DNA from 3 places in the Streptomyces sp. NPDC050164 genome. Region 3 is predicted to be linked to each of the others. Evidence: riboswitches for the same ligand, from Rfam matches in the RefSeq annotation. Region 3 holds a riboswitch; each other region holds the start of a gene.
What was found. A riboswitch is a leader RNA that binds a small molecule or an ion and turns the genes downstream of it on or off. The one in region 3 is predicted to bind thiamine pyrophosphate.
Positions count from the first base shown of each region.

Region 1: it holds a riboswitch for thiamine pyrophosphate, as region 3 does, so the genes downstream of both, thiC (phosphomethylpyrimidine synthase ThiC) here and ACIBNA_RS41440 (thiamine ABC transporter substrate binding subunit) in region 3, are expected to answer to the same signal.
Region 2: it holds a riboswitch for thiamine pyrophosphate, as region 3 does, so the genes downstream of both, thiO (glycine oxidase ThiO) here and ACIBNA_RS41440 (thiamine ABC transporter substrate binding subunit) in region 3, are expected to answer to the same signal.

Region 1 is NZ_JBITJK010000004.1:230,844-234,112, forward strand. Features, by position in the region: gene thiC (phosphomethylpyrimidine synthase ThiC) at 38-1,822, opposite strand; TPP riboswitch at 1,815-2,004, opposite strand; gene ACIBNA_RS08935 (YibE/F family protein) at 2,077-3,269, shown strand, end outside.
Region 2 is NZ_JBITJK010000022.1:124,533-127,801, forward strand. Features, by position in the region: gene ACIBNA_RS26680 (NAD(P)/FAD-dependent oxidoreductase) at 1-1,140, opposite strand, end outside; gene ACIBNA_RS26685 (hypothetical protein) at 1,173-1,523, opposite strand; TPP riboswitch at 1,579-1,690, shown strand; gene thiO (glycine oxidase ThiO) at 1,688-2,857, shown strand; gene thiS (sulfur carrier protein ThiS) at 2,854-3,054, shown strand; gene ACIBNA_RS26700 (thiazole synthase) at 3,057-3,269, shown strand, end outside.
Region 3 is NZ_JBITJK010000056.1:16,581-19,849, reverse strand. Features, by position in the region: gene rlmN (23S rRNA (adenine(2503)-C(2))-methyltransferase RlmN) at 93-1,199, shown strand; TPP riboswitch at 1,239-1,345, shown strand; gene ACIBNA_RS41440 (thiamine ABC transporter substrate binding subunit) at 1,470-2,507, shown strand; gene ACIBNA_RS41435 (ABC transporter permease) at 2,483-3,269, shown strand, end outside.

The DNA.
Region 1 (3,269 bases), on a different contig from region 3:
CCACCGGTCCCCGGCCCTCGGCCTGTGTGCGGGCGGATCAGTCCGCGATGGGCAGGTACACGCGGTTCCCGCTCGCCGCGAACTCCTTCGACTTCTGGGCCATGCCGTCCTCGATCTCGGCCTGTGTGCCGCCGTGTTCACGGCGGATGTCCTGTGAGATCTTCATGCTGCAGAACTTGGGACCGCACATCGAGCAGAAGTGAGCCGTCTTGGCGGGCTCCGCCGGCAGGGTCTCGTCGTGGTACTCCCGTGCCGTGTCCGGGTCGAGGGCGAGGTTGAACTGGTCCTCCCACCGGAACTCGAAACGGGCGTCGGACAGCGCGTCGTCCCACTCCTGGGCACCCGGGTGTCCCTTGGCGAGGTCCGCTGCGTGGGCGGCGATCTTGTAGGTGATGACGCCGGTCTTGACGTCGTCACGGTTCGGCAGGCCCAAGTGCTCCTTGGGCGTGACGTAACACAGCATGGCCGTGCCCCACCAGGCGATCATCGCGGCACCGATGCCGGAGGTGATGTGGTCGTACGCCGGCGCGACGTCGGTGGTCAGCGGGCCGAGCGTATAGAACGGAGCTTCATCGCAGATCTCCTGCTGAAGGTCGATGTTCTCCTTGATCTTGTGCATCGGGACGTGGCCCGGGCCTTCGATCATGGTCTGTACGTTGAAACGCTTCGCGATCCGGTTGAGTTCCCCGAGAGTCCTGAGTTCGGCGAACTGCGCCTCGTCGTTGGCGTCCGCGATCGAGCCCGGCCGCAGGCCGTCGCCGAGGGAGTACGTGACGTCGTACGCGGCGAGGATCTCGCAGAGCTCCTCGAAGTTCTCGTACAGGAACGACTCCTTGTGGTGCGCGAGGCACCAGGCGGCCATGATCGAGCCGCCGCGCGAGACGATGCCGGTCTTGCGGTTGGCCGTCAGTGGCACGTACGCCAGGCGCACGCCCGCGTGGACCGTCATGTAGTCCACGCCCTGCTCGGCTTGTTCGATGACGGTGTCCTTGTAGATGTCCCAGGTCAGCTCCTCGGCCCGGCCGTCGACCTTCTCCAGGGCCTGGTAGAGCGGCACGGTGCCGATGGGGACGGGGGAGTTGCGCAGCACCCACTCGCGCGTGGTGTGGATGTTGCGGCCGGTGGACAGGTCCATGACCGTGTCGGCACCCCAGCGGGTCGCCCAGGTCATCTTCTCGACCTCCTCCTCGATGGAGGACGTCACCGCGGAGTTGCCGATGTTGGCGTTGACCTTCACCAGGAACCGCTTGCCGATGATCATCGGCTCGATCTCCGGGTGGTTGACGTTGGCCGGCAGCACCGCCCGGCCCGCCGCGATCTCGTCGCGGACCACCTCGGGCGAAACGTTCTCCCGGATGGCCACGTACTCCATCTCGGGCGTGATCTCGCCGCGGCGGGCGTACGCGAGCTGCGTGACCGCCTTGCCGTCCTTGCCGCGACGCGGCTGGCGCGGCCGTCCTGGGAAGACGGCGTCGAGGTTGCGCAGGCCCCCGCGCGGCGAGGTGTGCTTGATGCCGTCGTCCTCGGGACGGACAGGTCGGCCCGCGTACTCCTCGGTGTCGCCACGGGCGATGATCCAGTTCTCGCGCAGCGGCGACAGGCCCCTGCGGACGTCGGTGTCGACGAGCGGATCGGTGTACGGGCCCGACGTGTCGTACAGCGTGACCGACTGCCCGTTGGTGAGATGCACCTGACGGACCGGCACCCGCAGGTCGGGGCGAGAGCCCTCGACATACGCCTTGTGCCAGCCGATGGACTTCCCGGCCTCCTCGGACTGTGCGTCCTGAACGGAGGCAGGCGTGCGTGCGTCCTTGTTGGTCATGAGACCTACTCCCTACGCCGGCATTACCCGGTAACAGGTTCGGCGGTCGACGCAGCGGCTTCCGTCTGCCGACGTTTCGTGTGAAACATCACTCGACTTCGGTGATGTTTCATGTGAAACATCGCTGGGACGGAGGTCAGCGCCCTCTCAGCCCGGTGCTCCGAGCTCCCGCGTGTACAAAAGGTGCCTCCACGCTAGCGGCAATTCTGGCGCGGTGAACAGAGGGCCCCCCTCGTTCTTGCGATGATCGGTCGGTGACCACGACGCAGCGTCCTCCTTACCCACCGCCCGAACCGCCCCGCGGATCCGGCGCCGGCACCGGCAACGGCCGTGGGCGCGGGCACGATTTCGCCGCCCCGGGCGGGCTGGGGCCTGCCCGGGGACAAGCGCCCGGGCACGGGCCCGGTCCCAGGAACGGGCAGGGCGCCGACCCGGCCGGGGCGTATGGTGCCGGCTCCGGAGGCTGGCACGGCTCCGGCCCCGAGGGAGGCGACAGGCCCGGCGAAGGCCACGGTCACGGGGGAGGCGACGGACACGGCGAAGACCATGGTCACGGCGAAGGACACGGTCCCGGCGGCGGCCACGGGCACGGCGGAGGCGGCGGTCACGGAAACGGACCCGGCCCCGCGCCGGGCGGCGGACACGGGCACCCGCACGGTCACAACCACGGTCCTGCCACGCCCGTCTCCATGCACCTGCGCAAGGTCATCGCGGCGGTCCTGATCCCCTTCGCCGCTGCCGTGCTGGTCGGTCTCGCCGTGCTGTGGCCGGGCGGCGCCCCGCCGCACGAGCGCACCGGCGTCGGCTTCGACCGGCAGACGCAGCAGGCCTCGGTCACCAAGGTCGTGGAGGTGAGCTGCAAGGAGGCCGGCGCCTCGGGTGTCCCGCCGACCGGCGACACCTCCACCGCCGAGGGTTCCTCCGCGGTGCAGCAGGAGAACGGCACCTGCAAGCGGGCGACGATCCGGGTCGACAGCGGCAAGGACAAGGGCCGCACCTTCACCGAGATCGTCCAGCCCGATCAGTCCCGCCAGCTGCACGAGGGCCAGGAGGTCGTGGTCGCCTACGAGCCCTCCGCGCCGAGGGACCTCCAGTACTCGGTCACCGACATCAACCGACGCCTGCCCATGGCGCTGCTCGCCGGCATCTTCGCCCTCGCCGTCGTGGTCGTCGGGCGGCTGCGCGGTGTCATGGCCCTGGTCGCGCTGGCCATCAGCTTCCTGGTGCTGAACCTCTTCATCCTGCCCGCCATCCTCCAGGGCTCGAACCCGCTGCTCGTGGCGGTGGTGGGCGCGAGCGCCATCATGCTCATCGCCCTGTATCTGTGTCATGGCCTGTCGGCCCGGACATCCGTGGCGGTGCTCGGCACCCTCATCTCACTGCTGCTGATCGGCGTCCTCGGCTCGCTGTTCATCGGCTGGGCCGCGCTCACGGGCAACACCGACGA
Region 2 (3,269 bases), on a different contig from region 3:
GGGGCGCCCCACCGCCAGCAGCGCGACCAGCCGGTCGCCGCGGAGCCAGCAGACCGTCCATGCCGGTCCGGCCGGGTCGCCCCGCCACAGGGTGGTGTCGGCCGCCGCGTGATGCCCGGCGTACTGCACGAACCGCCCGAACTGCTCGGACCAGAAGTACGGCACGGGGTCGTACACCGCCGGGGTCTCCCCCGAGGCCCGGCCGACGATGTTCACGGCGACCGTGCGCGGCCCCTGGAGGGCGTTGTCCCAGTGGTGCACCAGCAGGCGCTCGCCGTACCGGCCCGAGGGGAAGGAGGCGCAGTCGCCGACCGCGTACACGTCGGGCGCCGACGAACGCAGGTGCTGGTCGGCCACGATCTCGCCGTGCGTGCCCAGCTCGATCCCGGAGCCGGACAGCCAGGCCGTGGCCGGACGGGCGCCGATGCCGACGACGACCGCGCCCGCGGGCAGCCGCGAGCCGTCGTCGAGAACCACCGCGCCGGGTTCCACACGCTCCACGCGCGCGTGCGTGCGCAGCACGGCGCCCGCGTCGGCGTACCAGCCGGCCATCGGCGCGGCGACCTCGGCGGGCAGCGCCCCGGCGAGCGGCCGTTCGGCGGCTTCCACGACGGTCACCGCGCAGCCCGCCTCGCGCGCGGCCGTGGCGAACTCCGCGCCGATCCAGCCCGCGCCGACGACCACGATGTCGTGCCGGCGGGCCAGCACCGGCCGCAGCCGCTCGGCGTCGTCCAGGGTGCGCAGCAGGTGCACGCCCGGCACGCCCTCCGCCCCGGGCAGCCGGATCGGCTCGGCACCGGTCGCGACGACCAGGACGTCGTACGGCACGGGCCCGTCCTCGGTGTCCAGCTCGTGGTCGCCGGGACGCAGGCCCTGGACCTCGCAGCCGAGCCGCAGTTCGATGCCGAGGGCCTCGAAGTCGACGTCGAAGGCGGAGCCCTCGGCCTTGCCGAGCAGGACGGCCTTGGACAAGGGGGGCCGGTCGTACGGCTGGTGGGGCTCGGCGCCGATCAAGATCACGGTGCCGGTGAAGCCCTGCTCGCGCAGGGCGACCGCGGTCTGCACACCGGCCATGCCCGCACCCGCCACCACCACGCGCCGCGGCGCGGACGAACCTGGTTCCTGCGTCTGCTCGCTCACCTGATCACCATAGTCAACTGACATTCCGTCAGTCAGTGCTCATGCGCAGTGACCTGCTCCACAACGCTCGTCCCGCTGCCCGCCCGGGACTCCCACTCCCAGCTCTCCTCCAGCCGGACCCGCCCGTCGGGCAGATCCACGACCGTCGCCACGCAGTGCCCGGAGGAGGTGGTGCCGTCCCCCTTGAGTTGTACGTACCGGAAGTCCAGCCTGTCGCCCTCCCGGGTACCCACGAGATGTCCGCGCACGACGTCGCCGCCCGTGTACTCGGCCCAGACCTCGCCGTCCTTCTCGTGGTACGTGAACCGGGTGCGGGTCCCCACCTGGCCCGGTGCCTGGTCGGCTACCGGGGCGAGGACGAGACCGTCGAGGGATCGGGCCATGGCGGCGGCTCCCTTACTGCGGCATACGGCATCGGGCTAGGGTGGGTGGCCAACGTAAGGCACTCGCGGGAGCCCGGACGCACCGGGCTGAGAGGGAGGCTGGCGGCCTCCGACCGTACGAACCTGATCCGGGTCATGCCGGCGAAGGGAGGGGCTGGACGCCCATGTCGCGTACGCGAACGTCAGACGTCCTCGTCATCGGGGGCGGAATCATCGGCCTGGTCACCGCGTGGCGGGCCGCGCAGCGCGGGCTCGCCACGGCCGTGGTGGACCCCGAGCCGGGCGGCGGAGCCGCACAGGTCGCGGCCGGGATGCTGGCCGCCGTCACGGAACTGCACTACGGCGAGCAGACCCTGCTAGGGCTGAACCTCGCCTCCGCCCGGCGCTATCCGGACTTCGCGGCCGAGCTCGCCGAGCAGACCGGCCACGACCTCGGCTACCGCCGGTGCGGCACGCTCGCCGTCGCCCTCGATGCCGACGACCGGGCCCATCTGCGCGAACTGCACGCCTTGCAGCAGCAGTCGGGCCTGGAGTCGCAGTGGCTGTCGGGGCGGGAGTGCCGTCGCCTGGAGCCGATGCTCGCGCCGGGCGTGCGCGGCGGGCTGCGGGTCGACGGCGATCACCAGATCGACCCCCGGCGGCTGGCCGGGGCGCTGGTCGCCGCGTGCGAGCGGGCCGGTGTGGTCTTCCACCGGGTCTGGGCCGGGCGGCTCACCGTCGTACGGGACCGGGCCACGGGCGTCGTCACGGAGGACGGCACCCCGCTGGACGCCAGGCAGGTCGTGCTGGCCGGGGGCAGCCTCAGCGGGCGGCTCGCGGGCGTCCCCGAGGATGTGCTGCCGCCCGTGCGGCCGGTGAAGGGGCAGGTCGTACGGCTGACCGTGCCGCAGCGGCACGGTGCGTTCCTGAGCCGGACGGTGCGCGCGGTCGTCCGCGGCAGCCACGTCTATCTGGTGCCGCGCGAGAGCGGCGAGCTGGTCCTCGGGGCGACCAGCGAGGAGCTGGGCTGGGACACCACCGTGACCGCGGGCGGTGTGTACGAGCTGCTGCGGGACGCGCACGAGCTGGTCCCGGGCATCACCGAGCTGCCGCTCACCGAGACCCGGGCCGGACTGCGGCCCGGCTCCCCCGACAACGCGCCGCTGCTCGGCCCGACCGGTCTCGAAGGGCTTTTGCTGGCCACCGGGCACTACCGCAACGGCGTCCTGCTCACGCCGGTCACCGGCGACGCCATGGCCCACGTCCTGGCGACGGGTGAACTGCCCGAAGAGGCCCGCCCCTTCACCCCGAAGCGATTCAGCACCGCCACCGCACTCACGGAGCAGCCCGCATGAACATCTCCGTCAACGGGGAGCCCCGGGACGTCCGGCCCGGCACCGCTCTCGACACCGTCGTGATGGCGCTCACCACCTCGCCGTCCGGCGTGGCCGCCGCCCTCAACGAAACCGTCGTCCCGCGCGCGCAGTGGCCGTCCACACCCCTGGCCGAGGGGGACCGCGTGGAAGTCCTCACCGCCGTCCAAGGAGGCTGATCATGGCCGACGATCCGTTTGTCCTCGGTGGTACGTCCTTCGCGTCCCGCCTGATCATGGGTACGGGCGGGGCGCCCAGCCTCGACGTGCTGGAGCGGTCGCTGGCCGCGTCCGGGACGGAGCTGACGACGGTCGCGATGCGCCGGGTGAACGCCTCGGTGCACGGCTCGGTGCTGTCCGTCCTGGACAAGCTCGGCATTCGCGTCCTGCCCAAC
Region 3 (3,269 bases):
CGACCGACGATGACAGAGGGCGCCCATGGGTGACCGCCCCCACCCTGCTCTGGCCTGGGCTGCCCGAGTTGATCTGCGACACTGGGAGGGTTATGCCTGCACCCGGAGAACTCACTTTCGTCGCCCCGCGCGGAGCCAAGAAGCCGCCGCGGCATCTCGCCGACCTCACTCCTGCCGAGCGCAAGGAGGCCGTTGCCGCTGTCGGGGAGAAGCCGTTTCGTGCAAAGCAGCTCTCGCAGCACTACTTCGCGCGGTACGCGCACGATCCGCAGCAGTGGACCGACATCCCGGCCGGTTCCCGCGGCCGGCTCCAGGAGGCGTTGCTGCCCGAGCTGATGACGGTCGTGCGGCATCTGTCGACCGACCAGGGCACCACGCGCAAGACGCTGTGGCGGCTGTTCGACGGGACGCTCGTCGAGTCCGTGCTGATGCGCTACCCGGACCGGGTGACCATGTGCATCAGCTCGCAGGCCGGGTGCGGGATGAACTGCCCGTTCTGTGCGACCGGGCAGGCTGGGCTCGACCGGAATCTGTCCACCGCCGAGATCGTGCACCAGATCGTGGACGGCATGCGGGCCCTCCGGGACGGTGAGGTGCCGGGCGGGCCGGCGCGGCTCAGCAACATCGTGTTCATGGGCATGGGCGAGCCGCTCGCCAACTACAACCGGGTCCTCGGCTCCATCCGGCGGCTCACCGACCCCGAGCCCGACGGGCTGGGGCTCTCGCAGCGCGGGATCACCGTCTCGACGGTCGGGCTCGTCCCGGCCATCCACCGGTTCGCCGACGAGGATCTCAAGTGCCGCCTCGCGATCTCGCTGCACGCCCCCGACGACGAGCTGCGCGACACCCTCGTCCCCGTGAACACGCGGTGGAAGGTGCGCGAGGTCCTCGACGCCGGGTTCGAGTACGCGGCGAAGTCCGGGCGCCGGCTGTCCATCGAGTACGCGCTGATCCGGGACATCAACGATCAGGCCTGGCGCGGTGACCGGCTGGGGCGCATGCTCAAGGGCAGGCCCGTGCACGTGAACCTGATTCCGCTCAACCCGACGCCCGGCTCCAAGTGGACCGCCTCGCGGCCCGAGGACGAGAAGGCATTCGTGGAGGCGATCGCGGCCCATGGTGTGCCGGTGACGATCCGGGACACCCGTGGTCAAGAGATCGACGGGGCGTGTGGTCAGCTCGCGGCCACCGAACGGTAGTCTGACCGGCGTAAGCACACCTGCATATCCGACACCTGCATATTCCGACAGGGGAGCGCCACAGCGCTGAGAGTGCGGCACCCGGCCGCAGACCCTCCGAACCTGGCCCAGGTCATTCTGGGTAGGGAGATCGGTCATCACTCGAGCTGTTGCGCCCTGCCCGGGACTCCCAGAGATCCCGGGCAGGGCCGCGTCTTCTCCTGGTCCTCCAGGAGGAATCCAGTGAGCAACAACATCAAGCGGCTGACGGCGGTGGTCGTCGGCCTCGGCATGGCCGGCACGCTCGCCGCGTGCGGGTCGTCCGACGGCGGCCAGGGGTCCGGCGACTCCAAGACCGTCACCCTCGTCAGCCACGATTCGTGGGCCGCCTCGAAGGGCGTCATCGCGGCCTTCGAGAAGCAGTCCGGCTACAAGGTCAAGGTTCTCAAGGACGGCGACGCCGGGCAGGCCGTGAACAAGGCCATCCTGACCAAGGACAACCCGCAGGGCGACGTCTTCTTCGGCGTCGACAACACGCTGCTGTCCCGCGCCCTGGACAACGACCTCTTCCAGTCGTACGAGCCGAAGGGCTCCGACCGGATCAAGCCCGAGTACCGGGCCGACCAGGAGCAGCACCGGGTCACGCCCGTCGACACCGGCGACATCTGCGTCAACTACGACAAGAAGTACTTCGCCGACCACAAGCTCGAACCGCCGCGGAGCTTCGACGACCTGGTCAAACCCCAGTACAAGAACCTCCTGGTCACCGAGAACGCCTCCACCTCCTCGCCCGGCCTCGGCTTCCTGCTCGGCACCGCCGCGAAGTACGGCGACGACGGCTGGCAGGACTACTGGAAGAAGCTCAAGGCCAACGGCGTGAAGGTCGTCGACGGCTGGGAGCAGGCCTACAACGAGGAGTTCTCCGGATCGGCCGGAGGCAAGAAGGCCAAGGGGGACCGGCCGCTCGTCGTGTCGTACGCCTCCTCGCCGCCCGTCGAGGTCGTCTACACCGACCCGAAGCCCGCCGCCGCACCGACCGGGGTCGCGCAGGGCACCTGCTTCCGGCAGGTCGAGTACGCCGGGCTGCTGAGCAACGCGAAGAACACCAAGGGCGGCAAGGCGTTCCTCGACTTCCTGACCAGCGAGCGGTTCCAGGAGGACATGCCGCTCAACATGTACGTGTACCCGGTGCGCGAGGGCGCCCAGGTGCCGCCGGAGTTCGTGAAGTACGGGCCGCAGGCCAAGGACCCGGAGACCATGGACCCGGCGAAGATCGCCGACAACCGTGACCAGTGGGTCAAGTCGTGGACCTCGCTCGTACTGAAGTGACCGTCCGCAAGGACCGTCGCGGGAGCGCGGCGCGGCTCGGACTCATCGCCGTGCCCGTCGCGTTCTTCGCGGTCTTCTTCGCCTACCCCGTCGCCGCGATCGTCGCCCGCGGTCTGAAGGTGGACGGGGTCTGGCAGTTCGGGCGGATCGGGGAGGTGCTGGCGCAGTCCGACGTCCGGCACGTCCTGTGGTTCACCACCTGGCAGGCGATCGTCTCGACGGCGCTCACCCTGCTGATCGCACTGCCCGGCGCGTACGTCTTCGCGCGCTTCGACTTCCCCGGCAAGCAGGTCCTGCGGGCGGTCGTGACCGTGCCGTTCGTGCTGCCGACGGTCGTCGTCGGTACGGCGTTCCTGGCGCTGGTCGGACGCGGCGGGCTGCTGGACGAGCTGTGGGGCGTGCGGCTGGACACCACCGTGTGGGCGATCCTGCTCGCGCACGTCTTCTTCAACTACGCGGTCGTCGTACGGACCGTCGGCGGGCTCTGGGCGCAGCTCGACCCGCGGCAGGAGGAGGCCGCGCGGATGCTCGGAGCGTCGCCCATGAGGGCCTGGCGGCAGGTCACGCTGCCGGCGCTCGCGCCCGCCGTGGCCGCCGCCGCGCTCATGGTCTTCCTGTTCACCTTCACCTCCTTCGGTGTCGTCCAGATCCTCGGCGGGCCCACCTTCTCGACCCTGGAGGTGGAGATCTACCGGCAGACGTCGGAGATCTTCGACCTGTCCACGGCGGCCGTGCTGACGTTGATCCAGTTCGTCGCGGTGG